DNA from 2 places in the Acetobacter oryzoeni genome. Region 2 is predicted to be linked to the other one. Evidence: predicted binding sites of a transcription regulator. Region 2 holds the regulator's gene; the other holds the start of a gene.
What was found. The regulator HrcA, encoded in region 2, represses chaperone genes, less so after heat shock. The targets are predictions, from matches to a motif close to GTTNGCACTCNCNNNNNGNGAGTGCNAAC.
Positions count from the first base shown of each region.

Region 1: the regulator HrcA is predicted to act here: its motif matches at 3,901-3,929, upstream of groES (co-chaperone GroES).

Region 1 covers NZ_CP042808.1:1,818,835-1,834,290, forward strand. Annotated here, with positions in the region: gene EOV40_RS08400 (ATP-dependent DNA helicase) at 1-2,776, shown strand, start outside; gene EOV40_RS08405 (cold-shock protein) at 2,795-2,998, opposite strand; gene EOV40_RS08410 (dienelactone hydrolase family protein) at 3,142-3,810, opposite strand; gene groES (co-chaperone GroES) at 4,021-4,314, shown strand; gene groL (chaperonin GroEL) at 4,368-6,008, shown strand; gene EOV40_RS08425 (HAD-IIIC family phosphatase) at 6,375-8,411, shown strand; gene EOV40_RS08430 (HAD-IIIC family phosphatase) at 8,455-10,686, shown strand; gene EOV40_RS08440 (glycosyltransferase family 2 protein) at 11,348-13,186, opposite strand; gene EOV40_RS08445 (hypothetical protein) at 13,323-15,020, shown strand; partial or broken gene EOV40_RS15270 (IS5/IS1182 family transposase) at 15,241-15,333, opposite strand; gene EOV40_RS08450 (hypothetical protein) at 15,343-15,456, opposite strand, start outside.
Region 2 covers NZ_CP042808.1:100,351-115,806, reverse strand. Annotated here, with positions in the region: gene mrdA (penicillin-binding protein 2) at 1-20, shown strand, start outside; gene rodA (rod shape-determining protein RodA) at 17-1,183, shown strand; gene EOV40_RS00580 (tetratricopeptide repeat protein) at 1,271-2,500, opposite strand; gene EOV40_RS00575 (ExbD/TolR family protein) at 2,513-2,953, opposite strand; gene EOV40_RS00570 (ExbD/TolR family protein) at 3,008-3,427, opposite strand; gene EOV40_RS00565 (MotA/TolQ/ExbB proton channel family protein) at 3,457-4,470, opposite strand; gene EOV40_RS00560 (energy transducer TonB) at 4,577-5,326, opposite strand; one part of gene prfB (peptide chain release factor 2) at 5,668-6,729, opposite strand; one part of gene prfB (peptide chain release factor 2) at 6,731-6,799, opposite strand; gene EOV40_RS00550 (penicillin-binding protein 1A) at 6,857-9,619, opposite strand; gene hrcA (heat-inducible transcriptional repressor HrcA) at 9,715-10,815, opposite strand; gene rph (ribonuclease PH) at 10,915-11,649, shown strand; gene rdgB (RdgB/HAM1 family non-canonical purine NTP pyrophosphatase) at 11,646-12,245, shown strand; gene EOV40_RS00530 (L-dopachrome tautomerase-related protein) at 12,265-13,617, opposite strand; gene rpsA (30S ribosomal protein S1) at 13,731-15,449, opposite strand.

The DNA of each region.
Region 1 (15,456 bases), 1.0 Mb from region 2:
TCTGCCGCCTCCGGGGCAACCTGCGCCATGGCTGGATCTGCTAGAACTGTTTGCCTTTGTGCACCCTGCCACACCTGTAGCCCCTACCCCACGCGGTTTGGCACTGGCCTTGGGGATGCAGGATGAAGACATAGGCGCGGCAGAGGCTGATCTTCTGCCTCGCCTTCTTTCTCTTCTCCTTACCAATCTGGCACGCCAGAACAACGGCGCAACAGCAGAACATCTTGCTGCTCTCACTGTAAGGTTGGGCCAAGCTGGATGGATTTGGAGCGGTACAGTTGCCGAAACCTTGGGGCTGCATGACAAACTCACCCCACAAGGCAGATTACCCGAGACAATGCTTCAGCCAGGGGATGCTCTGCGTATCTGGCGTTTTTTGCCAAAATGGGAGGAGACACCTCTTCCCCCTCCCCCAGCATCTCACCCCATTTCCCCCGTAGAGGCACGCGAGCAGCTTACCAAAATGCTGGGCGAGGATGCCGAAATCCGCGCCGGACAAGCCGACTTCGCATCAGTTGCTACAGGAGCGTTTGAGCCACGCAATGTGCGTGGAGACCCCGCCATTGTGCTGGCAGAGGCTGGCACAGGAACTGGCAAAACCTTAGGCTACATTGCTCCCGCCAGCCTTTGGGCAGAACGGAACAAGGGGGCTGTTTGGGTCAGCACCTATACACGCCACCTACAACGGCAAATTGAGCAGGAAACCCGTAGGCTCTACCCAGATCAGGCCACACACCGGCAACGCGTTGTGCTGCGCAAGGGGCGGGAAAATTATTTGTGCCTGCTGAACATGGAAGAAGCCGTTAACACTGCGGCCTCTCGCCCGGCTGGTATTACCATCGCCCTTATCATGCTGGCCCGCTGGGGCTTGGCCACCGCAGATGGAGATCTGTTTGGCGGAGACCTGCCCGGCTGGTTTGGTGATCTGTTCGGCCAAGGGAATCTGATAGGCGTGGCAGACAGGCGCGGCGAGTGTATTCACGGCGCGTGTGCCCATTATCAGAATTGCTTTGTTGAACATTCTATCCGCCGCGCGCGTGAAGCTGATCTGGTTATTGCCAACCATGCTCTTGTTATGGCGCAGGCTGCTTACGCGCAGGCAGGTATGAGTGATGATGCAGATGAAACGGATGATCCCTCTGCCCCATCCCGCTATGTATTTGATGAAGGCCATCATCTGGCCGATGCCGCAGATAGCGCCTTTTCTGCTGAACTTTCAGGGCTGGAGGCCGCCGAGCTACGGCGTTGGCTGCTGGGGGCAGAAGGCAGGCGTTCCCGCGCGCGCGGCTTAAAGCGCCGTTTGGATGATCTGGTTATTGGCCATCCTAAACTGGAAACACCCTTGGAAGCGGCGCTTATGGCAGCAACGGCCCTTCCCGCCCCCGGCTGGTCTTCACGATTAGGGCAAGAGCAGGCGGATGAACTACCGCCGCCAGAACCCCCAGAAGATATCGGGCTGTTTCCACTTGAACCAGAAGCCCCTCAGCCGGTTTTGGAAAATCCTACAGAAGTTTTTCTACGGCTCCTGCGGCAGCAGGCTTTTGCCAGAACACAGGAAGGCGGAAAACAGCACGTTTATGCTGCCCTTGAATGTGATCTGCACCCTTTGATGCCAGACTTGGCAGAAACTGGGCATCTTTTGGCCCGCGCCTTAACACGTCTTGTTGAACCTTTGCGCACCTTAGTGGAGCGCCTGCACGCACGCCTGGAAGAAGATGCCGAAACGCTGGATTCCACAACTCGCGGGCGCATAGAGGCCATGACGCGCGCCTTACGCCGCAGAGCTATCTCTCGGCTAGATGCGTGGATTGCCATGCTGAGCGCTCTGGACACACCCCCTGAGCCCGATACCACACCTTCCCACGTGCACTTTATCCGGGTTGAGCGGCGCGAAAAACAGCGCATGGGGGAGCAGGATGTGGGCCTTTATCGCCATTGGTTAGACCCCACCATTCCGTTTGCTGGCATCATGGCCATACCTGCACAGGGTATGTTGATTACATCAGCCACCTTGCGTGACCAGCAAACGAACGAACCAGATAGCGATAACGCAGAACAGGCATGGGAAGCCGCCGAGGCACGCACCGGGGCTAATCACTTTCCCTCACCTCCTCTGCGTGCCAGTCTGGCCAGCCCGTTTGATTATGCCCGCCAGACGCGCGCCTATATTGTAACGGACATAGACAACAGCAGCATTGTTGATCTGGCAGCCGCATTCCGCACGCTTTTCTTAGCCTCTGGCGGTGGGGGCTTGGGGCTATTTACGGCCATTTCCCGCTTGCGCGGTGTGTACGATCGTATTGCGCCTACATTGGAAGAAAACGGTCTACCGCTTTACGCCCAGCATGTAGATGCGATGGACAACAATACGCTGGTCGATATTTTTCGGACAGAAGAACACGCCTGCCTGCTAGGCACGGATGCCATGCGCGATGGCGTGGATGTGCCCGGAAATGCGCTACGGCTGGTGGCCTTTGAGCGTGTGCCGTGGCCCCGGCCAGATATTCTGCATCGTGAACGCCGGATTCACCTTTCTGGAGGTGACCCGAAATCTTTTGATGAACGGATTGCACGCCTGCGGTTACGCCAGGCCTTTGGTCGGCTTATTCGCCGTCAGTCTGATCGCGGGGTCTTTGTCTTGTTAGACAGACGCACCCCTACCCGCTTGCTCAGTGCTTTTCCCGAAGGGGTGGAAGTTCGCCGCCTTGGGTTAGCTGATACAGCACGAGAACTTGCTGCCTTTTTGGCAGATACAGAAAGGGCCGATCAAAACTGATCGGCCCTGCCTGAAAAATCAATCTACTTTCAGATTGGTTGCAGCCTGCTTGCCGCGTTCTTCAACCAGATCGAAAGAAACTTTCTGTCCGTCATTCAGGCCACGCAAACCCGCTGCCTGTACTGCGGTAATATGCACGAACACATCTTTACCGCCATCATCTGGGGCAATAAAGCCATAACCCTTGGTGGCGTTAAACCATTTTACTGTACCGGTCGGCATGAGCGGGATAGTCCTTGTTCTTCTCAACGTTTTGTCCTGCTGCACACCGTGTGCGGTTCAGGATATACCCCATCCCCCCATGACCAGCCGCAATTGTCAATCATAATTCGCTAACCGACCACAGCTAGGACAGGGAAATAGGCCTACGGATTCATGTTGCTTTTCAGGAAATCAATGCTGCGTTCCTGCGCTTCCTGATAAGCTTTGGCATTAAAAGAGCTTCTTTCCGAACAACCAAATCCGTGCCCTGCATCGTCGTACACGTAAAGTTCAACTTCCGGATGCGCCTGCCGAATAGCTGCAATATCGGTATGCGGGATACTTGCATCCTGTTCACCAAAATGGAGCTGTACCGGGCAGCGCGGAGTCTCGTTCCGGCTGGCGGCAATACCGCCCCCATACCAGCCAACAGCAGCCGCAAAATCATCTGTTCTGCATGCAGCTTCCCAAGCCAGTGTACCACCCCAGCAATAACCGATAATGCCGACTTTACGAGGCTTGAGCACTGAGGCGGCAGCCTGAATATCCAGTAATGTTTTGGCAAGCGGGATCTGCGCCCGCAATGCCAGGCCCTCTTTCACGCCTTCTGCGGAATAATCCAGTTCCGCCCCACGCTGTACGCGGTCAAACAAGGCCGGCGCAATCACGTGGAATCCTGCCTTGGCAAAGTTTTCGCATACCTGCCGGATATGGTGGTTCACACCAAAAATTTCCTGAAGCACCACAAGTGTGTAAGGATGATGGCTACCTTCGGTTTCCCATGCGGAAAACTCATGTCCGTCCGCAGCCTGAAGTGTTGTGATATGACCCATATGAGCACCTCCTATGTGCTCTCAGGTTACAGCAAAAAGAAACTTTATCCACATTCCTTGACTCTGCCTTTGGGCAGACCTATCTCCTTTTCTGGCACTCCCGGGGTGGGAGTGCTAACGTAACGCGGCGTTATGTTACGCGCGACAAAGCGGATGGGGCTGCTTTCTGTTAAGGGCACCATCCCAAAAATGAATGTGGAGCGATCCATAATGACGAAGTTTCGTCCCTTACACGACCGGGTAGTTGTCCGTCGCCTCGAAGGCGAACAGAAGACCGCTGGCGGGATCATTATTCCTGACACAGCTCAGGAAAAGCCTATGGAAGGCGAAGTGATTGCTGTTGGTCCGGGTGCCCGGAATGAACAGGGCCAGATTGTGGCGCTTGATGTTAAGGCTGGTGACCGCGTCCTGTTCGGCAAATGGTCCGGCACGGAAGTGAAGATCGACGGCGAAGAGCTGCTGATCATGAAGGAAAGCGACATCATGGGCGTGGTAACCGCCTAATTTTGCGCTGATCCGCATTTTAATTTCAGAACGATCTTCACAGGAGAAATTCAATGGCTGCCAAAGACGTAAAGTTTGGTGCAGACGCACGCCAGCGCATGCTGCGCGGTGTGGATATTCTGGCTGACGCTGTAAAAGTAACGCTGGGCCCCAAAGGCCGTAACGTGGTGCTGGACAAGAGCTTTGGTGCTCCCCGCATTACCAAGGACGGTGTTTCCGTTGCCAAGGAAATCGAACTGGCTGACAAGTTCGAAAACATGGGCGCTCAGATGCTGCGTGAAGTAGCATCCAAAACCAATGACATTGCTGGTGACGGCACCACAACGGCTACGGTTCTGGCTCAGGCTATTGTGCGTGAAGGCCATAAGGCAGTTGCTGCTGGCATGAACCCGATGGATCTGAAGCGCGGGATCGACAAGGCTGTTGCCGTTGTTATCGAAGAGCTGAAGAAGAACGCCAAGAAAGTGACCACCCCGGCGGAAACCGCTCAGGTTGGTACGATTTCTGCAAACGGTGAATCTGAAATCGGTCAGATGATCTCCGAAGCCATGCAGAAAGTTGGCTCCGAAGGCGTGATCACGGTTGAAGAAGCCAAGCACTTCCAGACAGAACTGGATGTTGTTGAAGGCATGCAGTTTGACCGCGGCTACATCTCTCCGTACTTCGTGACGAACCCGGAAAAGATGACAGCAGATCTGGAAAACCCCTACATCCTGATCCATGAAAAGAAGCTGTCTTCCCTGCAGCCCATGCTGCCGCTGCTGGAATCTGTTGTTCAGTCCGGCCGTCCGCTGCTGATCATTGCAGAAGACGTTGACGGTGAAGCTCTGGCAACTCTGGTTGTCAACAAGCTGCGTGGTGGCCTGAAAATTGCTGCTGTTAAGGCTCCGGGCTTTGGTGATCGCCGCAAAGCTATGCTGGAAGACATTGCTATCCTTACGGGTGGTCAGGTCATCAGCGAAGATCTGGGCATCAAGCTGGAAACCGTTACCCTGAACATGCTTGGCACCGCCAAGAAGGTGCACATCGACAAAGAAAACACCACCATTGTTGATGGTGCTGGCAAAGCCGATGACATCAAGGGTCGCGTCAAGCAGATCCGTGCACAGATCGAAGAAACCTCTTCCGACTACGACCGCGAAAAACTGCAGGAACGTCTGGCCAAACTGGCTGGCGGCGTTGCCGTGATCCGCGTTGGTGGTTCCACCGAAGTGGAAGTAAAAGAACGCAAAGACCGCGTTGACGATGCCCTGCATGCAACCCGCGCTGCTGTGGAAGAAGGCATTGTTCCGGGTGGTGGCACGGCTCTAGCCCGCGCTACGCTGAAGCTGGAAGGCCTGCACTACCACAACGATGACCAGCGCGTTGGTGGGGACATCATCCGCCGCGCTCTGCAGGCTCCTCTGCGCCAGATCGCTCACAACGCTGGTGAAGACGGTGCTGTGATTGCAAACAAGGTGCTGGAAAACAGCGACTACAACTTCGGGTTCGACGCTCAGGCTGGCGAATACAAGAACCTGGTTGAAGCCGGTATTATCGACCCGGCCAAGGTTGTCCGCACGGCTCTGCAGGACGCAGCATCTGTTGCTGGCCTGCTGATCACCACGGAAGCCATGGTTGCTGAACGCCCGGAAAAGAAAGCTGCTCCGGCTGGCGGCCCTGACATGGGTGGTATGGGTGGCATGGACTTCTAAGTCCTTTCAACCCATCGATACGGCAATAAACTTGCCGTATCACCAGTTTCAAGAAAACTGCTCTCTGAAAAGAGGGCAGTTTTTTTTTGCAACTTTCGGTCTCTACTGAATTACAGTATACTAATTGTAATATCGATAATATGAAGAAATTAGTTTAGATGAGAGGTAACCGTGGCAGTTGATTTTAAGGTAACCAAAGCATTACTTGAATCCACAGCATGGACTTGGGGACCTCTTAACCATCCCCCTCTCACGACTTCTCTTCGATTTGGATCTGATGGTCTCATCAAAGATTACACACATACCAACGAACATTCATGGAAATTGACTGGAGATCTTTTAGAGATTTTCGATATCCATGGGAAAATGATCTGGAAATTTGAAGGAATATTTAACAATCAGGACTCTATTACCCTGATCAGTTTTCCTCATAACGATCCGAAATGGGGGGTTTTCTTCGCGCTTCAGGCAGAAAAAGCAAACATTCCGCCTCAGCTTGTTTTAATGAGCGAACTCCCTGCTCCCTCCCTTCCGGTAGAGCCTAAACCAGCTATTTCGGCACAGCCTAAGAAATCTACTGCTCCAGCTCCCGCGCCCAAGAAGCCTAGTTCTGCTAAAAAAGATCATGCGTCTTCTTCTACTCAGGCAAAGGAAGAAGGCATTCGGCTTGTTATCTGGGATTTGGATGACACCTTCTGGAAAGGCACTCTCTCTGAAGGGGAAATCTCCCCCATTCAGCGCAATATTGATATTGTAAAAACATTAAATGGCCGAGGCATTGTAAATGCCATTTGCTCACGCAATACGTTTGAGGACGTTAAGGCGCGCCTAGAACAGCTTGGTATATGGGACGATTTTGTTTTCCCACGTATTTCATGGGGCCCAAAAGGACCGCTGGTTAAGGACATTATCGAAAAAATCCAGCTTCGCCCAGAAACAGTGATGTTCATTGATGATAACGTTACAAATCTGAACGAAGCCAAGCATTTTGTGCCAGAACTTAACGTGGCTGAACCCGATGTTCTGGAAACCTTGCTGGATAATCCACGATTTAAAGGCAAACCAGACCCAGAGCATAGCCGCCTCAAGCGCTATCAGGTTCTGGAATCTAAGCACAAGGATATGGCTGCCACTGACGGCGATAATGAAGCTTTCTTGCGTAAAAGCGATATTCGCGTCAGCTTCCATTCCGATATTGAAGCCGAGTTCCCGCGTATTCATGATCTTGTGAACCGGACAAACCAGCTCAATTTCACCAAGAACCGGTGGCCAGAAGATATTGAAGAAGCACGCCTGCGCTTTAGAGAAGAAGTGGAAGCCGATTTTGATACAGATGTTGGCTATGTAAAAGTTGCCGATGCCTACGGGAACTACGGCATTTGTGGATTTTACCTTTCACGCAAGGATGAATTTCTGCACTTCCTGTTCTCCTGCCGCACAATGAACATGGGGGTAGAACAGTTTGTATGGCAGAAGTTGGGGAAACGCCGCGTGCCTATTCAAGGCAAAGTAGGCTCCAAACTTGAAGATCCGATTGTTGACTGGATTAAAGTTGTTGAAGATGTAGATGCTTCAACGGAAACATCATCAGCCTCTGCAAAGCGCCTGAAAGTGTGTATTCGCGGCGCATGCGATATGATGATGACCTCCAATTTCTTGCGTACAAAAGTCGATACGCTTGAAGAGCTGAACTACGCCTACGAAGGTTGGGAAATTATCGCCTCCCCTCGCTTTGTTGCCCTCACGCGTGATCTGAAAGACGATCGGAACAGGGAAATTATTGCGCATCTTCCTGGCATGCCTGATGGACGCTTTAAAACCGATATTCTTGAAGAAACATCAGATGTGTATGTTCTGTCTTTTTCTCAGGAATCTTTCCACGGCCTTTATCAGTCCAAAACCACAGGCATGATTGTGCCAATGGGCCATTTTGGCCTGCCCTATCATCTGCCTGGTGGGCCGAAAGATAAGTTTGATTACACGTCTGTTTCCTACGATGATCTTGTGAATAAATATGGCGTAGAACACGTCTCGCAAGAACAGTGGGACTTCTTTAGAAAAGAATTTGTTTTCCTGGGTGGTTTTAACAAAAATCTGTTCTTGAAAGATTTGCGTTATATTTTCAATCGCATGATGGCCGCGCAAAAGAAAGTTATCATCATTGGGCTAAATCAGGCTGTTGGGCGCGATCATAAGCTTTTGGAATTTTTTGCTGAAATCAATTCCATTGTGCGCCCTCTGGCTGAAAAATATAAGTTTGATTACATTGATGTAAACGATATCGTTCGGTCTGAAGATGATTTAGCGAAAGATGGCATGTTTGGCGGAGCTCATTTTGACCGTCCAGCCTACAAAACAATATCAGATAAAATTCTCTCTCTGTTACCTACGTCTGCGGCGTAAAGTATCACCATAAATTCCACTATCAAGGCACCTCGAGACTATCATGATAGAAACTAAGACTTTTCGCGGGCAATCTACCATTCTGTCACCGCAACTTACTGAAATGACTTGGACTTTTGGTGCGGAAGGACAGTTTCCTCTCACGACAACTCTCAAACTTACTCCTGATGGAAAGATTGTTGGTTATTCTCATCCCAATGAATCTTTCTGGAGAATAGAAAACCACAAACTCCTGCTTCTAAAAGAAAATGGAGAACTGATGTGGCGTGCCGCAAAGGTTGTTAAAAATCAGGACGGCCTTCTAACAATGTTGTTAGACACGCCTGAAGATCCAAATACACATTTTATATTGCAGCAAAATCCGGCCAATAGCGCGCCAATACCAGCGCCAGAACAGGCTTCTGCCGGGTCTGCTATGCCAGCACCTGCACCTGCTCAAGCACAGCCTTCTGGCATTCCTGATGCAGAATACCTTTTCCCTGCCGATCTAGAAGTAACACCAACAAAAGTTAAAAAGGTGCTGCTCATTGGTTCATGCTTGACTGCGCTTTACCTGGAACAGTTTCAGAAACGCTACCCAGCCACTGCCTTTGATTACGTTCCCTATAACTTTGTGAGCGTGCTGCCTCCTGCTCCTCCAGCTCCTGTTGGAGAATATGACTTCCAATACATCCAGATCCCCCTACGCTCTGTCATAACAGATCGTATCATATGGGGCTTCCGCTTTAATGAAGCGGGGTTTGCAAATACACTCTTGCAAGATGCTTTTGCTGTTATTGATGTCATGCTGGATGCAGCAATGGTCTATAATAAACAGCATGGGCTGTTGGCCTTTGTATCCAACTTCATTGTGCCGCAGATGAACAGCGCTTCCAGCATACACGGGCGCGGTAGCATGAACGATATTGCTGCCCTTGTACGCCGGCTCAATGAATATCTCAGCTCAAAAGTTGCCGAATATAATAACGCGTACCTTGTAGATATAGATGCTGTTGCCAGTTCTATCGGAAAGCGATTTGTGCTGGATGATATGATCTACTTCTACTCTCATGGTGCTGTGGCATATCAAGATTGGGATGATTTTGGATCCATTGCCAGAAATGAGCCCATTCCCCCGCTGGAACAGTCTTACCCCATTAAAAGAGATGCTTTTGTAGATGCGGTTTTCCGCCAAGCCGTGTGCACTTACCGCAGCGTAAAGCAGATTGATCAGGTTAAGGCCGTTATATTCGATCTGGATAATACATTGTGGCGTGGGCAGATTGCCGAACACTACCGCCCAGAAGCACGCCCATGGCCCCGTACGGATGGCTGGCCCTTGGGAATATGGGAAACAATCCACCACCTACGCGCGCGTGGTATCTTGGTCGCTATCTGCTCCAAAAATGATTATGACTATGTAAAAGAAAGATGGGCAGACGTTGTTGATCCAAACTTTGTTTCACTAGATGATTTTGCATCGGTGAAAATCAACTGGACCCCGAAAGCGCAAAATATTTCTGAAATCTGCAAAGAATTCAACATTAAGCCCAAAAGTGTTGTGTTTGTAGATGATAACCCTGTTGAGCGCGCTGCTGTTACATCTGCCTTCCCCGAAATCAGAGCTATTGGGGGTAACCCTTATCTTACCCGCCGCATTCTTTTGTGGGCTGCTGAAACACAGGTGGCGCGCCTTACAGAGGAATCCAGCCGTCGGGAAGAAATGATCCGTAGCCAGATAGACCGTGAAGAAACACGCTCGTCTATGGACAGAGATGACTTTCTGGCCTCTCTTAACTGCGAGGTTAGCTTTACGATCATTACCAACACGGACCAGCCAGAATTTGGCCGCGCCCTGGAACTGACCAACAAGACCAACCAGTTCAATACAACTGGCAAGCGTTGGTCTTTTGAAGAAGTTGCCGATTTCCTGAAAGCAGGCGGGAAGCTCCTGTGCTTCCGCGTAAAAGATAGATTCACCGACTACGGGCTAGTAGGTGTTCTCTATGTCAAGGGCACAGAGATTGTTCAATACGTTATGAGTTGCCGTGTGTTGGGCATGGAAATTGAAGAATTTGTTGTTGCCGAAGCTGTACAACTCCTCCGTTCAGATCATAATGGTAACGTAGATATTATCGCACTGCTTAAAGAAACTCCTGACAACACTCCATGCCGAGAAGTATATTTACGTACTGGATTCCGAGAACTTTTATCATCTAACAATATGAGAACTTTTGTCTTGGACAGTGATGAAGTTCCATTCATACCGTTGCACATTACAAAAAATACTAAATAAAAATATTATTATACATGGAGGGTTAAAACTCTCCATGTACTTACGTATTATTTAATAATGTTTATGAATTTATATATTTTTATTATTTTTCTCTTTTCATCTAATTTGAGAATAATTGAGGGTTACTTTTGATGTAAAAACAAGTCTTGCTTATCTAAGCAACGACATAGGTATCCTACCCTTTAATCCGATGCTTAATGTGCAAGCACCTCCCTCAGGCTACTAGCTGCTCTGCGATCAAGACCCGATGGGTCTACGAACAGACGCACCAGCAACTTAAAGGGGAACTTGGACCTTGATCACTTTGAAGGGCGATCATGAACCGACACGCACTGATGTCATGATGGCCTACGCCTTTTTCCAGTGCCGGCACTTCACAGTGGTCGGGCGGAAAAAAGAGTCACCGCCCCACTTCTACAGCCTATCCTGCCAGCAATACGACAGGCCTCCCTTGATCGCATCCTGCGACTACCCACCGGGCAATGTCCGCATTGTAGAAACCTTCTATGCCAGACCGCAAAACGCATTCTGCCAAAGTAGTGCTAGTAGCCGACCGAGTTCCACTAAAAACACAGTCCGTTAGCGTTACAGAGACACATCAAATGACCGACGATGTTCAATAGACTTCAATATAAACTTCCTCGATCTCGCGACCTCTGTGTTATTTCTCCAACATAGAAAGCATTTTTATCTGGTTTTCTCCCAAAAATTCTTTTCTTTGGGAGATTTTTTGCAACAAGGTATCAAGTTTATTTTTGAAGATATCTACATTGATTGATATTTCATATTTCACTGTAGGAATCGATAACATTTTTTCATATTCTTCATAAAAATGATCACGTAAAAAAGATATATCTGGGAATGACAAACTATCAGATGTAACTGTATTCTCCGCTTCAAAATGTTCTAAAAACCATGTTACTAGTATTTCATTGAAAGACGTATTTAAAAAGTCAGTATTCTTGGGGTGATCGCCACGATTGCGAGCAGACTTCCAAATAAATTCTTCTATAGACTTAAAATAGTAGTGATAAATGACTGCAAAACGTGAATCCGGTGCGTCATTCAGATGCTTTCCTAAAGGTCCATGTTTTTCTTCATTTTGTCGTGTCTTAAGCAGATTACCCACACTATTACGTCTGATAAACGAATAATTATCAAATTCCACTGGAAAATGAGGATAAGATTTTGCAGCCTTCGCCGGACGAAAAATTGTTTTTAATTTTTCATGCTCCAGAAATCCTTTATTTGAAAATCTATCAAAATAAGGCTCTTCACTCCAAGTTATTTGTTTATTACTTCCTATGTTAATCCAGTCAAAAGCAACGGTATCAACCTGCTTTTTTTCTAAAAATTCGAAATAAGATTTGAGATCCTTAAATTGTTTTTTATCATAAACAAATAACTCATCCAAATCTACGATTAAAACCCAACGGTAATTTAATATCTGTGGTAAAAAACTCAACGCGTGTGCATAAGCTTTACCTTGAACATTTACACCATCTTTGGATACCGTTTCAAAGAATTCCAAGTAATCTTCTTGCTCTAAAGATGAAAGAATACCTCTCGAGTTATCTTCGCAATCATTAATATAGAGATAAATACCATCAAATCCAATTGATTTGTAATAAGAAACCCATTCTGCCAAATAAATTCCTTCATTTCGGGCAGTTGCTAACACACAGAAATCATGCGTAGGCTTGACCAGTGCACGTATCGTGCGCACAATCGTTTCGGTAGCAGAGGCAGATCGCGTGCCATAACCATCGAACGGAACAATTTCGTCACTAAGAAAATCAAAGTCTTTACCTACAATATAGGATGTAGGTTTTGTATTTCGGTTATTTAGCCAGGTTGTTAACGGTTTCAGGCCAAACGAACTCCAAATCGACTGATCCTGATCACAGATAATATTAACCCACTCAGTATCTCTTGAAATGTGAGAGCATATTTGTTCCAATTCTTCTAATTTAATATGTCTGATATGTGCAAAAAATCCTAAGATAATAGATTTTTTTTCTTGCTCACTGGATAATTCTGAAAAGCACGAATAATTTTCCAAAAAATTCTCTATGGAGTGCACGACCTCAACAACATATTTCTTTTCCGCAATACAAGAATATTCAATTTTTCGTAATGTAAAGAGCTCCCACTCTTGCATATTACGTGCTTCAAAAGTCAACCAACCCCAATCAACACTCGTCAGAAAAAAACCATTAGACACATCGGTAAATGCAACTTGGTTAACATTTGCGTAAAAAACATTGAGTGAATAAACACACTCCCCAAAAGGGTCATCTGCGCAAAATACTTTTCTTTTACTTTCTGGTATTATATAACCAATATTCTGATTGCGACTTGAAATAAAAAGGAAAACATCGCTACAATCCTTATTGTCTTTTTTAGGCGCTAACGTTCCATCGGTATTAAGGCCTATCTCTCGCCCAAAATGATCAATTATCTTATAAAAATTTTCCATTGCTTTTCCTTCAAAAGTCATTAAATATACCAATTTTTAAATACATAATCTTAAATTTGAAATCAAGATTTTTTATTTCAACTGTTCTTTCTTTTATGATTTGAAAGAGTTGGTGAAAAATCTTCAGGAAAACACTTTTGATAAGAAGGAAGCTTAAATGCTATTAAATTTTTTCTCCTATCGGAAGATAAAAAACGATATATTTTTAGGATTATCTTTTTTTTTATTTTCCTACTCCTTATGTGAAGCACAAGACTTTTCATCTATTTATGATCACCCCAAACATCTGCTGAATTTAGGTGATGTCTTCAATCAGAATAACATTAATGCGGATTCAATACAGAAATTTTACGATGATTTACCAGATGGTTCCGTCGTTGAGATTCCAAAATATTTATCTTGGAATGGGTATATACCCAAACCAGAACCTCAAAAACGTATCTCGTGGATTTTCGATGACAAAATTAGTGGCTGGTGGCCAGCCCCTGCTGGGGACGGTGATTTGTCAATACAATACAATAGTGGCTTAGAAGTTAGCTCACGTTTCTTAAAAAATAAACACTTTTTATATCCAGCAGATTTTTTCCTCTGGAACGATGATCCTAATTTTCTTGGACCATGGAACTACCATTGGCAACAATATTCACCCGCCAATTTCAGAGCCATTAGTGGTCCCGTCAGTTCTGGAAATACCAGTGCGATTACTGCTAGTTTGAATTCTTACGGTCAAAATCCTAGTGCTTCATATGATGTAGGTCTTTCTCTTAATATGAGCAAGTATGGGCAAAACTCCAACTGGGGACTTGTGATTGATCAGACAGATTTTTCAGCAAAATCACCAGGAGCATTCGCTCAGTGGAATGAATATGACGTATGGGCAAATGGTAGTGATATTCAAACGTGGGATCCTAATTATGGTCTTCCTCAGGCAGGTCACAGGTCTATCTTCTTCATTAATGCTCATCATTTAGGGTGGCCAGACTGGAAACCTCTTACCCCGATTAAAGTTGATCCTCTTATTCAAGGATCTCTACCTGTGCCTAAAGTTATTAATACGACAGCACCAGATCATCAGCAATATATATGGTATGCAATATCTTCGGGGACTACTGGGACAAATCCCCCCTTATTTCCAGCTCCAGCTAAAATTGTCGCCACATTGCATCATAGCATTATGAAAGTTACAAAGATCGTTTCTGGCAACATTAACGCGGGCGATTATATCACAGGCTCTCTACCTGTTACGCCTGTAAAAATCAACAAACAGATAAGAGGAATAAAAGGAAAAGAAGGATTGTATGAACTTGAAAATTTTTCAGGCGAAATTGATAATCTTCAGCCTTTTTATGTTGCTCCTCGAATATATGACAATGATGTCATATGGCAATTTGGTGAAGAACTGAACATGACAGTTTCATCTGGGATTTTTTTCAGCGGTGGGGATACATACGATACAATTCTTGCGGTCGATAAAAACAATACCGTATCAAATGCCATTATTGATTCTACATTAGCGACATTAGCTAAAGAAGCAGCCGTTTTAAGAATGAGTAAGGGACAGTCAATCGATTTTAGTAGTAATGGAGCCCTAGATCATCGTAATAATCATACTTTAGATTATGATAATGGTGCGCTCAATTACAAAGTTTCTGGGAAAACCGTTTTTTCCATTAGCGATAATGGGCAAATAAAATCGCAAGCACCTGCAACACTCCCCCTTTTCTCACGACGTGAGATTCTGGTATTCCCATTTCCTAAAAAGGGAATGGAAATATATGATACGGATGACGATGCTATAGCTATTTATACAGGAAAAGATTGGAAATTATTATCCCTTTCTAAAATACCTTCTTAAGCATAATTTTGATAAACGGGAGTTTTATTTTGAATATACTTGGTCGATTTCGTTATTCTTCTCATGAAGAAATGGAAAAACGTCGCAGAAAAAGTTTTTCTGTATTTAATAAAGTTCTACCCCTCTGAACTAATTGAGAAGTAAAAGTCGTGCTCATACTGAGATATATTTCGACAGAAACTTGGAGATTTTTTTTCGGAAATGCGAAGGATCTACAATCGAAAAACCGTTCAATGATGTTTCGTTGTTTATAAAGCGGGAATAGGGTTTTACGGGGATTGCGTCTGTTTTTTCTTGAAGGAATAACCGGTGTGATCTATCGTTATTCACGCTTTTCAATGAGCGGATCGGCTTCATCAAGCAGTGGCTCTGCTTCAGTGATGTCGGTCCTTTGTTCAGGCATCAGAGAAAGCATCACAATCTGGAGGGATCGAAG
Region 2 (15,456 bases):
GCCTGGTAAGTGATCCATGAAGTTTCATAAACGGCTGCTCAGAGCAGAACCCAGCTTCCGCCTTATGTCTAAGCTATGGCGTATCAGTTGGCTTTACATTCTGCTGATCTGCACATTGGCTGGCGTTGGTTACGTTACGCTCTATTCTGCCGGGGGTGGCACACCCTACCCGTTTGCCGCCCCGCAAGCTGCACGCTTTGCTGTGGGCTTGGTGATGATGATTACCATCGCCATGCTGCCGCCGCGTATGCTTATTCATGCAGCAGCACCCATGTATGTGCTCTCACTCATACTGCTGGTAGCGGTGTTGCGTATGGGCCATGTGGGTAAAGGCGCAGAACGTTGGTTGATTATAGGAGGGTTGCAGGTTCAACCCTCAGAATTCGCCAAAATTGCGTTGGTTTTGGCACTTTCTGCATGGTTTTCCCGCATAAGCTATGCCCGAATGGGCAACCCTTTATGGTTAATACCGCCAGCTCTTATCGTGCTTGTACCTGTTAGCCTTGTTCTCAAAGAACCTAACCTTGGCACGGCTGTCATTATTGGGGGTATTGGGGCATCGCTATTTTTTGCTGCCGGAATGCGCCTTTGGCAAATTGTGCTGCTTTTGCTTCCCGTGCCTTCGCTTATCAAGTTTGCATACAACCATCTGCATGATTACCAGCGTGCGCGCATAACCACCTTTTTGCACCCTGAAAATGATCCACTGGGAGCGGGCTACAATATTATCCAGTCCAAAATTGCACTTGGTTCTGGCGGTATGTGGGGGCAGGGTTACCTGCATGGATCACAGGGGCAATTAAACTTCCTGCCCGAAAAACAGACAGACTTCATTTTTACAATGATTGCCGAAGAATGGGGCTTTGTAGGCGCTGCTGCTGTTATCGGGCTGCTGCTCATGATCATTCTGGGCGGCATGATCATGGCTATCCGGTGCCGTAATCGCTTTGGCCGCCTTATTGCCCTTGGCATCAGCATGAACTTCTTTTTTTACTGCTTGGTAAATCTTTCCATGGTGATGGGGGCTATCCCTGTGGGCGGTGTGCCTCTGCCATTGGTCTCTTACGGTGGCTCTGCCATGCTGAATGTCATGCTGGGGTTTGGGCTGCTACTTTCTACCTGGGTTCATCGTGATTCTGTCGATGATGAAGACGAAGAAGACGCCAACAAAGAGCGTATCTGATACTTCTGTTCCCGTAAGTTCATTCCTTATAAAAAAGGCCGCTCTCAATATCAGAGCGGCCTTTTTTAAATTATTTTACGGTCGTGATTATTTAGCACTAGCAGGCTGCGTTACACGCAAGATCCAAAGCTGTGCAATATCATGCGCACCGTTGTCTCCTTCAACGCTACGCAGAGCAGCCAGAGCCTGATCCTTATGGCCAGCATAAAGCTCTGCCAGCCCCAAATGCAGGCGTGCGATATTCACGTCACTTACGCCCTTGCTGATAGCCTTCTGCATAAGTTGCAGACCTTTATCAGCCTGCCCGAAAGTAACGTAATTGTACCCAACCGTCAGCAAATCATCCCCATTGCTGGCGGAAGTAGCTGCCTGTTCATCTGCTGCAATAGAAGCCTTTTTGGAAGCGACAGCCTTTTCAACCATGGCCTTCAAACGGGCCTGACGTGGCGCTTCTGCCCCCTGCCCCAACACACCCGATTGATAGCCCTGGTTCATCAGGTCTAGCGCCAGTTGCGGCGTATTCTGCTGCACGGCAATTTCCGTCATATCCATAAAGTCACGCGCTTGGGAAACATCCCCAACGGCCAAGCGGATACGATAAACATCCAGTTGCAAGGAGGCCGGAATTTTGGTGTTTACAACCAGTTCATGCAGCAATAGCGCCCAGTATTCCTTTTTGGGATAATAGGTTGCCAGCAGAACATACGCGTGGGTTGTGGCCGCAGAATCTTTTAGAGCCGTCGCACTGGCCGCAAGCATTTGCAGTTCAGATTCGGTAGGAGTTTTACCAGCCTTTATGGTGGCATCAGCCTGCTGCTTCACCACCTTGATGGTGTTGGGGTAATCCTTCTGCAGATAGTAGGATTGCGCCAGCAACGTTTCCATCTGGGGGTCAGACCCGGCAGCTTTTAGGTAACGCTGAATATTGGCAATAGCTTTGGGGTAATCCTTGGCTGTATAAGCCATGGTCGCCTCAGATTTCAGCATCTGATTTTTCATAGCCTGTGGCGTGCGCGGGGAAGCAATCAGCTTATCATAAGCCGCTGTTGCGGCAGAAAGATTACCAGCCTGCGTGGCCACGGCTGCGCGCATCTGTGCAATGGTATAATCTTCGTAATCTGTTTTGCCTTTTACGGCATCCGCAGCATTTACTGCATCCATTGCCTTGGCATAATTATGTGCTGCCAGAGCAGACTGCGCGGCTTCCAGTTCTGTCCCAACCTGTTGGCCGAGTTCATCTGCCGCATGTGCAACGGGTTGCATCACAACCCATGCTGTTGTTGCACAAAAAAGGGTACGTAAAAAACGAGAAGCCATTCTCAAAAATCCTCACTTACCGTCAGCGAACTGTTCCTGTCCGACGATTCCGAGTTTTGTGACGCCGAGACGCTGTGCGTCGGCCATGACGTGGATAACGGTCTTGTAGTCAGCCAGACGGTTGGGCTGGAGGTGGAACTCCGGGCGGGAAGCCTCTGGCCCGCTGGCGATCTCACGCAGATGCGCCTGCAGATCGGCCTCGCCATTGATGGGCTGGCCATTCCAGGTCAGCGAGTTGTCAAAGTCCACAACCAGTGTCACCACAGGTGTTTCTTCCGTGCTGGGCGGCGGGTTGCCCTGCGGCAGATCAATCGAGACCGCCTGCGTCTGCAACGGGATGGTGATGATCAGCATGATCAGCAACACCAGCATCACGTCAATCAGCGGCGTGGTGTTGATATCAACAATGCCTTCATCTTCCGTTGTGCTCTCGGAGCCAACATTCATGCCCATGGCCTGTGCTCTCCCCCACAGGATGAGGTGGCGTGCTGCGCCACCCGCCCCTGCCTATTTCGGCTTTTCCGTAATGAAATCGATATGGCTGATGCCCGCTTCCTGACACGTCGCCACCAGACGGCCCACACTCTCATAGCGTGTGGTCACATCTCCGCGGATCTGGATCTGCGGCTGGGGCTTCTGCACCGCCGCCTTCTCCAGCCGGGCCAGAAGATCGGCCCGGTCCCTGATCGGCGTTTCATCCCAGAAGGTCTGACCATCCGCCGTGACTGCCAAAACCACATTGCTCAGCTTGGTCTGGGTTGGCTGGTTCATGTCCTTGGGCAGCTGCACCTTCACGGTATGTGTCGCCACCGGAATGGTGATCAGAAAGATGATCAGCAGCACCAGCATCACATCCACAAGCGGTGTGGTGTTGATGGCGGAGACGACGTCGTCTTCCCCGCCGCTATCGCCAACCTGCATGCCCATAAGCGTTCTCCTTGCCTTGACCTGAGCGATTAGCCGACGCGGTTGGAAACCGTGGCCGTGGTGGGGGAGTTATCCGGGCGCACCACAATCTGATCCACCGCAGCCCCATGACGCACGCCACCGATGAGGATGGACTGCAGGTCAGCAGCAAAGTCACGCACCAGGTCCATGGCCGTCTTGTTGCGGCGCACCAGCAGGTTGTAGCCCAGAACGGCCGGCACCGCGGTGGCCAGACCAATGGCCGTCATGATCAGGGATTCACCCACGGGCCCTGCCACCTTGTCGATGGAAGCCTGACCGGCAATGCCGATGGCTGTCAGCGCGTGATAGATCCCCCACACCGTGCCGAACAGACCGATAAACGGAGAGGTGGAACCCACCGTGCCCAGAAAGGCCAGACCCTTTTGCAGGCTGTTCTGGATGTTGTTGACCGCGCGCTGGATGGACATGCCCGTCCAGCTATGCAGGTCAATGCTTTCCTGCATCGTGCCTTCATGGTGTTCGGCAGCCACAATACCGGTATCGGCGATGTAGCGGAACGGGGATGTGGAAGTGAGTGCGGAAGCACCTTCCTGAATGCTGTGCTTGGTCCAGAAGCTTTTGGTGGCTTCCTTGGCGGCAGCGAACAGGCGGGCCTGCTCGATGAACTTGGTGATCATGATATACCATGTGCCCAGGGACATGGTGAGCATGATCAGCAGCACGCCGCGGGCAATGATATCCCCATTGGACCACAGAGCACCCAGACCGTAGGGGTTGGCTTCTTCCTTGGTGTCTGCTGCAGGTGGCGCCTGTTCGGCCGGGGCGCTGGCAGCAGGTGCAGGCGCTTCTGGCGCCGCAGGGGCTGGGGCTGCATCCGGTGTGGCGGCAGGTGCCGGTGCGGAAGATGGCGCCGCATCAGGAGCCGGGGCCGTGGCTGCGGGTGCGGGTGCTGCGGGCGCGGCATCCTGCGCAAAAGCCGCAACTGGGGCTGCAGTGCTCATCAGCAGCGCCAGAGCCGGAGCCGCAAGACCTGACACAAAAGAACGGGGCAGTCTGGTCATCTTCCTCATAATCCTCATCATCAGGGCCCGATCCGCTACCCTGTTACGCAAACAGATCGGGCAATCCATATTTGTACTACTGGCCAGTATGAAAACTGACCCCGTTTTAGTCATCCAACCTAAATCGGATGACATAGACCTTGTGCAGTTCCTTCACCGGTGCGCCATTGCGCGTGGCCGGACGATAACGGGCCTTGTGCACGTAATCCAACGCAGACTGGGCAAAAGCCTGACCACCAGAGACCGACTGCACATGGCAGTTGCTGGTCATGCCGGAAGCTTCCACATCGCAAATCAAAGTCACGCGGCCTTCGATGTTGTCTTCCTCCATTTCTGGGGGATAGACCGGCTGCACGTTATTTAGCGGTGCAGAACCAGCAGACGTATCTGGTGCATCTGTTGTGCCATCTCCGGCTGCTGCCGCACTGCTTGGCGCAGATGTTGCCGGCGGCGCTGCTGCCGTTTTGGTCTGCGGCGGTGTTGGGTGCTTAGGCGGCGCCTTGGCCACATGCTTGATGGGCGGCTTGGGCGGGGGTGGCACCTTGATCTTGGGCGGCGGAATGTACGGCGGCGGCGGCACAGCCATAACCGGCGGTGGGGGCGGGGGTGGCGGCGGTGGAGGAGGTGGCGGCGGGGGTGGCAACATAACTGTTTTGATAGGCGGATGTGTAACAGGAACACTTGCCGTGGTTCCCATACCGTACATCAGCCCCAGCACGCCCATAAGATGCAGCGCGACAACCACCAACAGGGCAACAACACTGACAACAGCCCCTACCCGGAACGTATATTTCACCGAGCCCGGCTGTTGCTCGTAGTCATTCATATTTGCACGTCCTCCTTTGTCACCCTGCATCGCAACGGATGCTATCGTCTTACCCTTGATACACAGGGCGTTACCGGAGCCTGTTTACCTTGGTATGACAATAGCAGATTGCTGTTCTGCCATACAGGTAACCTTTCCCGACTTTCGATTGGGCAATCTGAGAGGCTTTCTGTCAAGAATGTTCTGTTAATTTCACATTTTCTTTCACAAAGACAATCTGTTCTGGCGTAGGAACAAAATTGCTCTAACACTGAATTTTCTAAGCTTTATCAGTGTTTTTCTGTTTCATGATGCCCGTTCTCACAACAAAAAAGCAGGCCCAAAATGGAACCTGCTTTTTTGTATTTTTGTTTCGATTTAGGAATAAACCATTACTGGGCTGAAGCACTCGCCTCAGATCGCGTCGCCCCTACCCGCATGGCAAGCGCGGCTGCCATAAAGGCATCCAGATCACCATCCAGCACTGCATCCGGGTTGCCGGTTTCTACCCCTGTGCGCAAATCCTTTACCATCTGGTAAGGCGCAAGCACGTAAGAGCGGATCTGATGCCCCCAGCCGATATCCGTTTTGGCAGCTTCTGCCGCTGCGGCCTCGGCTTCGCGCTTCTGCAACTCTGCCTCGTACAAACGTGCACGCAACATCTGCATGGCCGTTGCACGGTTACGGTGCTGAGAACGGTCTGTCTGACAGGCCACAACAATGCCTGTGGGCATATGCGTAATACGGATAGCGGAATCCGTTTTGTTAACGTGCTGCCCACCAGCACCAGATGCCCTAAAGGTATCTACCTTCAGATCTGCGTCATTGATTTCGATTTCAATGGAATCATCAATAACGGGATACACCCAAACAGATGCAAAGGATGTCTGGCGGCGCGCTGCGGCATCAAACGGTGAAATACGCACTAGGCGATGCACACCCGCTTCTGTTTTCAGCCAGCCATAGGCATTGGGGCCGGAAACAAGAATGGTAGCAGATTTCAGGCCCGCCTGTTCCCCTTCCGAGCTTTCCATCAGCGTGACCTTGTAGCCATGCGCCTCTGCCCAGCGGGTGTACATACGCAGCAGCATTTCTGTCCAATCCTGCGCTTCCGTACCCCCGGCACCTGCGTTTACTTCCAGGTAGCAGTCATTGCTGTCCGCTTCCCCAGAAAGCAGGCTTTCTGTTTCACGCCGTTTGGCTTCTTCCGCCAGATCACGCAGCGTGGCCATACCTTCGGCCACTAAATCTGCATCTCCTTCAGCTTCTGCCAGTTCAATCAGTTCGCTGGTGTCGCGCACATTGGTTTCAAGCGCTTCCACACCTTCAATCTGGTTGGCCAGAAGGGTGCGCTCACGCATCATTTTTTGCGCAGCGTCTGAATCATTCCACAGATCGGGATCTTCTGCCCGATTATTCAGTTCAGCGAGTCTTTCCTGGGCGACATCCCAGTTAAAGATGCCTCCTCAGCAGTGCCACTGACTGCTTGATCTGGTCGTTAAGGGCTTCAGTCTCGGCAGACATCAGGCCGATTCTCCATATTTTTCTATCATGTCAAAAAAGACAATGTGGTGTTGGCCCTCAATAAAGGCCACCCATACCAATGTCACCCCCGGCTGGTGCAGAAGGTGCTGCAGAACCAGACGAACCACCATTACCAGAAGGAGCATGCTCTCCAGATTGGCCGCCTCCAGAACCTTCAGCAGCCATATCACTTTCAGAATCAGGCATGTTTTCAGCACCTGTATCTGCGGCTGTCAGTTCCTGTGGGTTTACGTTGCTTGAAAGGTTTGCACTCAGCCCCGGCACCTGCCCTTCCTTAAAGGCATCTATGGCCACGCCCCTGCCCGTATCATACTGCACAAGTGTAATGCCCGCGGGGGGTACAAAATCCTGCCGTGGATAACCATCCAAGGCGGTTTTCATCACCTTGTTCCACAAGGGACCAGCAATGGCGCCCCCAGTTTCATTTTTACCGAGGGACTGAGGCGTATCAAATCCGATCCACACGACAGTTACGATATCTGGAGTATATCCAGCAAACCACGCATCATTAAAGTTCTGGCTGGTGCCGGTTTTGCCCGCAATCGGCACATCTATACCCGTTCCAGCTCGCACACCCGTGCCGCGCCGGATAACATCCTGCAACATGGTGGTAATCTGGAACGCACTTTGGGCGGATGCCACTTGCTGCCGGCTATCATGCAAGGCAGGCACATCATTCTGCCCCGGCATGACAATGGGCTGCTCTACAGAAGCCGGGGTAGGTGTTGGTTTTCCTGCATCTGCGGGTTTCTGATCCGATGGTGCATCGGGGAACACGGCATCAGCCGCTGGTTGGTCTGCCGCCTGCCCACCATTGGTGTTCGTATCAGGTTGTGCGGAAGCTGTGGTCAACGCCAGCCCCTCCGGCCGCCAGATAACGTGGCCTTCACGGTCCTGCACATCGTCCACCAGTGTTGGCGTCACCTTACGCCCACCTGCCGCAAGCGAGGCATAGGCTCCGGCTTCCTTCAGCACTGTGGTTTCCACGGCCCCCAATGCTGCGGGGAGCACATGCGGCATGGAATCCACCAACCCAAGGTTGGTTGCCATATCCGCCACGGTTTTCATGCCCAGATGGGCCGCCAAGCGAATGGTAACCAGATTGCGCGATTCACGCAGGGCATCATGCAGAGTGGTGGGGCCCCAAAAATCTTTTTCATAGTTATTGGGGTGCCATGCTCCGTAAGAAACAGGGGAGTCATCAAACTTCTGGGAAGGGGAAATCCCCTGCTCCATGGCATCCAGATAAACAAATGGCTTGAAAGAAGACCCCGGCTGACGCAGCGCCTGTGTTGCGCGATCAAACTGCGAAGCCTGAAAAGACCACCCACCCACAAGAGCCAGAACCCGGCCCGTGCGTGCATTCATGGTTACAATGGCGCCTTCCACCACAGGCACCTGCATGAGGGCAACGTGCCCACCTTCGGCCTGCGGTTGCACCATCACCACATCACCGGCACGCAATGGCTTAAAGCGTCGTGCCCATGCCATATCCTTGGCCTGCACGACACCTGTACGAGGCTCGCCTCCACTTTGGGACGCATTGTTCCGCCGCACGACGCTGCCTTCAAGCCAGCCCACTTGCCCCTTTGCATCCAGCACAACAGCCAAACGCCACTGGTCAAGCATACCCGCAGGCACCGGAACACCCTGTAAAGCCTGTACCCATTCTGCTGTAGAGGTGGATGTCCCGATATCGGAGAGATGATGCACTGGCCCACGCCAGCCACGATGTGCCCGATCATACGCCATCAGCCCTTGGCGCAAAATATCCTGAGCATTGCGCTGGAGCGGCAGATCCAAACTGGTGTGAACATCCAACCCGCCCTGCATGGTCACGTCTTGGCCGTAACGCTCCATCAACTCGCGGCGCACTTCTTCCGCAAACCATTCTGCACCCGGTGCCGGGCCGGGGCGCGTAAAGCTGCGAGTGGTCAACGGCTGGGCTTCTGCTACGCGCGCGGCATCATGCGTAATGGCCCCAATATCGGCCATACGTTCCAGCACCCAGTTTCTGCGCCCTCGAGCTGCATCGGGGAAGCGTACAGGGTTATAATTAGTGGGAGATTTAGGCAGCGCCGCTAAAAATGCGGCCTCTGCATCATCCAGTTGATCAAGCGGCTTGTTGAAATAGGTCTGGGATGCTGCGGCAATACCATATGCGCCGCTGCCCAGATAAATTTCGTTCAGGTAGATTTCCAGAATCTTGTCTTTGGGCAGAACCTGCTCCACCCGCATGGCCAAAAAGGCTTCCTTAGCCTTACGCCGGAAAGACACCGCGTTGCTGCCCAGCAGCATGATACGCGCCACCTGCTGCGTGATGGTGGATGCCCCAATAGGCCGCTTGCCTTTGCCGCGCGTTAAATCCGTAAGGCCAGCACGCGCAATGGCAACTGGGTCCACCCCTTTGTGTGTCCAGAATTTCTGGTCTTCTGCCGCCACAAATGCATTTTTGACCTTATCGGGCACGGCACTAATAGGCACAAAAATACGCCGCTCATTCGCCAGTTCGGCAATAAGCTGATCATCTCCGGCATAAAGGCGGCTCATGACTGGCGGCTGATAGGAGCGCAAGCCCTCTACCGTAGGCAGATCCGCCACAATCCCTTCGTATTGGGACCACAGCAGAACCACAGCACCCGTGGTGCCAACCAACGCCAACGCAGCCGTTGCCCCAAGCACCTTCCGCCATTGGCGAAAGCGCGGGCGGCGTAGATCGGGCCTGCGATTTTGCGGAGACCTGCCCTGAGAATGGCTGGAAGATGAACCCTGATCACCAGAAGACGGAGCGCTTGTCATACAGGCCCTTTACCATTCTCACACATAATCGTCTGCCCTGTTTGCGCATTGTAATAAAAATCATGGCCGAATTCCGACCACATCTACAAACAGTGCTAACCCAACATGTCACCCAGCAGGCGGGCTGTATAATCCACCACCGGTACAATACGCCCATAATTGATACGGGTGGGGCCAATAACCCCGATAGCCCCTACTATCCGGTTCGCCTCATTACGGGCAGGCGCCATAACAACAGACATACCCGTAGCCCCAAACAACCCGCTTTCTGCACCAATAAAAATGCGCACCCCTTCAGAGTTCTCTACCAACTCCAACAGGCGCAACATGGTTTCCTGCGCTTCCAGCCGGTCAAACAGTGTTTGAATGGCCAGTAGCCTGTCCTGCCCATCTACATCGGCCAATAAACGAGACTGCCCGCGCACAATCAGGGTGCCCCCCAGCCCGTCTCCGCCACCATCCCAAATGGCAAGGCCGCTTTCCACCACCTCTGCTGTAAGACCATTCAGAATACTTCGGTCTTCCGTCATTTCAGAGCTTACGCGCGTGCGTAAATCTGGCAGAGATGCCCCCATGGCCCGTGCATTCAGGTAATTTGCTGCCTCCACCAAGGCAGAAGGCGGCATACCGGGCGGTGTTTCGATAACACGGTTTTCAACATGCCCATCTGCACCCACCAGAATAACCAGTGCGCGATTGCTGCCTAACGCCACAAACTCAATGTGCTTGATGCCACCATCCCCTTTGGGCGCCACCACCAGCCCGGCTGCATCGGACATGCCCGCCAAAAGAGATGAAGCCTCTGTAAGCGTATCTTGCAGTGAGCGCCCTTTGGCCTCCAGCGATTGGCCGATGACCCGCTGGTCTTCTTCCGAGAGCGCGCCAAACTGCAACAGGCCATCTACAAACAGCCGCAACCCTTTTTCTGTAGGCAACCGCCCGGCAGATGTATGGGGGGAAAACAGCAGCCCGGCTTCTGTAAGGGATGCCATGATATTGCGTATTGTGGCCGGAGAAAGCGGCAGCCCAAGCCTGTGAGACACAGTGCGGGAGCCAACGGGTTCCCCACTCGCTACATATTCTTCCACCACTTCACGCAGAATAGCCGCAGACCGCGCATTCAGCCCCGGAGGCAGAGCAGCTTTTACTGGCAGCAAACCACGCTTCATGACACAAGGGCTCCTTCGCATATCCATAAATCCCGGATAGCCTTTATATACCTTATTCGCGCAGTTTTACTGCCGACAAAAGCGCACCATACGCGCCAGACATCTTATTTTACCAAGGAGCTTTCCATGCGCCCTTCAGGCCGCCAGCCAGACCAGATGCGCCCGATTACCATTGAAACAGGCTTTGCCCACCACGCTGAAGGCTCTGCCCTTATTCGCGTTGGCGGCACGGAAGTACTGTGCACTGCCAGCGTAGAAAACCGCGTGCCGCCTTTTTTGCGTGGCAAAGGTACAGGCTGGGTTACGGCAGAATACGGCATGCTACCCCGCGCCACCCACACACGCGGCAACCGCGAAGCTGCCAAGGGCAAACAGTCTGGCCGCACGCAGGAAATCCAGCGCCTTATTGGCCGCTCCCTCCGAGCCGTCACAGATCTGGACGCTCTGGGTGAAATGAGCATTACGCTGGATTGTGATGTGCTGAACGCTGATGGTGGTACGCGCTGCGCTTCCATTACAGGCGCATGGGTGGCGCTGCGTCTGGCTCTTGGCAAACTGGTCGCCACCAATGTACTGCCACGCCTGCCACTGCGCGGGCAGGTTGCTGCCGTTTCCTGCGGGCTGACAACTGAAGGCGCTGTGCTGGATCTGGATTACGTGGAAGATAGCTCTGCTTCTGCTGATACCAACTTTGTGCTGACAGCAGACCGTCGCATTGTGGAAATTCAGGGCACAGCAGAAAGCGCACCATTTACGGAAGATGCGTTTGACAACCTGTTTGCACTCGCACGCAAGGGTGTAACCGAGCTGTTTGAAGCCCAGATGGCTGCCGTGGAAGCTGCAGAAAAAAAGCGCGCATGAACACCATAAAACTGGAGCGTGGCAGCACCCTTGTGCTTGCCACGCACAATGCTGGCAAGCTGGCAGAATTTGCCACTCTGCTGGCTGATTTTGGCATCAAGGTTGTTTCTGCTGGTGAGTTAAACTTGCCAGAGCCAGAAGAAACGGCAACCACCTTTGCAGGCAATGCCGCCATTAAGGCCTTAGCCGCCGCCAAAGCCGCCAACCTGCCCGCACTAGCCGATGATTCTGGGCTATGTGTGGCCGCACTGGATGGCGCACCCGGCATTTATTCTGCGCGCTGGGCTGGCCCGAACAAAGATTTTGCTGGGGCCATGGCGCGTATTGAAAAAGAAATTGGGCAAGGCAAACGCAACGCATGGTTTATTTGCGTGCTGTGTCTGGCTTTGCCTGATGGCCGTACAGAAAGCTTTGAAGGCCGCATAGATGGCCAGATTGTCTGGCCACCACGAGGCACACAGGGCCACGGATATGATCCGATTTTTGCCCCCGATGGCGAAGCCCGCACATTTGCTGAAATGACTGATGCAGAAAAAAACGCCATCAGCCACCGCGCCCGCGCCTTTGAGGCCTTTAAAAACGCGTGCCTGAGCTAAAAACCTAACTGCCTACACACTAACCACCTGCCGGTTCTGCGGAACTGACAGGTGGCCCCTGAATGGGGAAGCGAATGAGCAAATAAGGTGGTTGGCGCTCATCCGTACCATCATGAAAGCCCGCAAGACGGTTCCACTGCCCCAGTGTGCAATACACATGGGTGTGCGTGCAAAAAATACCGTCTGGAGAAAGAATCCGCGGATCATGCACCATGAGTTCCATGGAACCATCCGTATTGCGGCGAAAAATGGAATCATGCTCAAAATTGGTGGTGTAAATGCGCCCTTGAGCATCTGTTGCCAGACCATCCGCCACACCTTTTTCTCCTTCATCCTTTACGGCGGCAGCCAACGCACTTTCTGAGGCAGACATATCTGACAACACGGCCGTAGGCAGGCTGTACAAGCGGCGACTGGTAAGAGGGGAATAAAATACGCGGCTGGAATCCGGGCTTAAGGTAATGCCATCCACCCCGCCGGTCACAAATTTGGGTTTTTGCGCGGGATCGTATTTAAGCGGCAATCCTTCCACCACAGCCATAAAACCAGCCTCTGCCTGTGTAGAGGAATGTTTCCCCAACACGCGCCGTTGCTGACCTGTAGCAATATCTACCACCACCAAAGCCGGACTGTGGCCGAAGGAACTATCGGTTACGTAAACAATTCCTTCCGCTCCATGCGTAAGGTCCACCCGCAAATCATTCATATGGCTGTCAGGCAACAAAGCTGGAGCTTTTAGAACGATAGAACGCACCAACTTATTGGCAGCAGGATCAAAGCAGACAATTTTTGCAGCACCCGGCTGCAAAGGTAATCCGGCCAATTTGCCATCATCAATTGCCCAGATAAAACCGCGCGTATCCTGTGTCATACCGTGAATGGAAAGCAAACGTTCTGCCGGAGGGATATCTGATGGCATGCTCAGTGCAGCACTTGGCCACGGAACAAGATGGCCATTCACCAATTCCGCCAGCGTGGCCCCTTTATGGTTAATGGCATGCCGTGGAAAGCCTACAAAAACACGGCCATTATCCGTCACCACAATGCCCGATGGCCCCGGCCCATAAAACTCTGCCACAATCTCGAATGACCCGGCAGATTCGTAACCCTGATCTCCATGCACCCCGGTTTGCACAATAGCGCTTGGAGTAGCACGCACAGATTTGGCGAGCGCCAGACCTACCCCCGCACCACCAGCCACAAGCAGATGCCGCCGCGCCAGTTTGGAGCTACGTGTGGGGCTAAACGGCTTCTGATTCAGCGTTATGTTCCGGCGCACCATTCCGTTGTGTCTCCAGTTCTTGGATGAATCTGAAACACAGTGTGGCACAGATTGGCAGATATCCGGGTGTTTTCTGCCCAGCCCTTTCATCACAACACAGCGCAACACAAAAAAATGGCGCCGGAAACCGACGCCATTTTCTTAAAACGTAATGCTCAAAAAACATAAAGGAGCAGTCAGACCGCCCCTTTATGGCTGAACAATTAGTCTTCGCCGTCTGTGTTACGACGACGGATAGCTGCACCCAGGATATCACCCAGGGAAGCGCCGCTATCAGCAGAGCCGTATTCGTTGATGGCCTGCTTGTCTTCTTCCACTTCACGACCCTTGATGGTCAGGGCCAGCTTGCGGGCTGCACGATCAACAGAGATGATCTTCGCATCCACGCGTTCGCCAACAGCAAAGCGTTCCGGACGCTGTTCTGCCTTATCACGGGCCAGTTCAGCGCGACGGATGAAGCCGGTCAGAACGTCATCAACCTTCACTTCGATACCGTTCGTCTGAACAGCGGTCACGGTGCAGGTTACGATGGAGCCCTTCTGAACGCTGGCAAGCGCATCGGCTGCCGGATCTTCCTGAAGCTGCTTGATGCCCAGAGAGATACGTTCTTTTTCCACATCCACGTCCAGAACCTTGGCTTTGACAACCTGGCCCTTTTCGTAGTGCTTCATGGCTTCTTCGCCCGGTTCGTCCCAAGACAGGTCGGACATGTGAACCATGCCGTCGATGTCTGCAGACAGACCGATGAACAGGCCGAACTCGGTGATGTTGCGGATTTCGCCTTCTACGGTGGAGCCAACTTTGTGCTCTTCCGCGAACTGCTCCCACGGGTTGCGCTGAACCTGCTTGAGGCCCAGAGAAATGCGGCGCTTGGCGCTGTCAACATCCAGAACCATCACGTCCACTTCCTGAGAAGTAGCGACGATCTTGCCCGGATGGACGTTCTTTTTCGTCCAGGACATTTCAGACACGTGCACCAGACCTTCAACACCCGGTTCCAGCTCAACAAATGCGCCGTAATCGGTGATGTTGGTCACGCGGCCCGTGAAGCGTGCACCCGGCGGGTACTTCAGGGCAACATTTTCCCACGGATCAGCTTCAAGCTGCTTCATGCCAAGGGAGATACGCTGCGTTTCCGGGTTGAAGCGGATAACCTGCACGCGCACCGGCTGGCCGATCTGCAGAGCTTCGGACGGATGGTTGATGCGCTTCCAAGCAATGTCGGTCACATGCAGCAGGCCGTCAACGCCGCCCAGATCAACGAACGCACCGTAATCGGTGATGTTCTTGACCACGCCATCCAGAATCATGCCTTCCGTCAGGCCCTGGATCAGTTCGCTACGCTGTTCAGCACGCGTTTCTTCCAGAACGGCACGACGGGACACAACGATGTTGCCACGAGCGCGATCCATTTTCAGAATCTGGAACGGCTGGGGCACACCCATCAGCGGGCTAACATCACGCACAGGGCGGATATCTACCTGGCTGCCGGGCAGGAACGCCATGGCGCCACCCAGATCAACCGTGAAGCCACCCTTCACACGGCCATAAATGGTGCCGTTGACGCGGTGATTGGCTTCGAAAGCCTTTTCCAGGCTTGTCCAAGCTTCTTCACGACGTGCCTTTTCACGGGAAAGCACAATGCTGCCGTCGCGGTCTTCATACCGTTCAACATACAGTTCAACGATATCGCCGGGCTTAACTTCCGGCTTTACACCCTGTGGTGCAAATTCACGCAGAGCAACGCGGCCTTCGCTTTTCAGGCCGACATCAACGATAGCGTAATCATCGGTCAGACGAACAACGCGGCCACGAACAACGGAGCCATCAAAGCCCGTGTCCCGGCCAAGGGTTTCGTCCAGAAGGGTTGCAAAATCTTCACCGCGGAAATGGTCCGCAGTCTGGGTTGTGGCTGAAGCCATGTGTAAC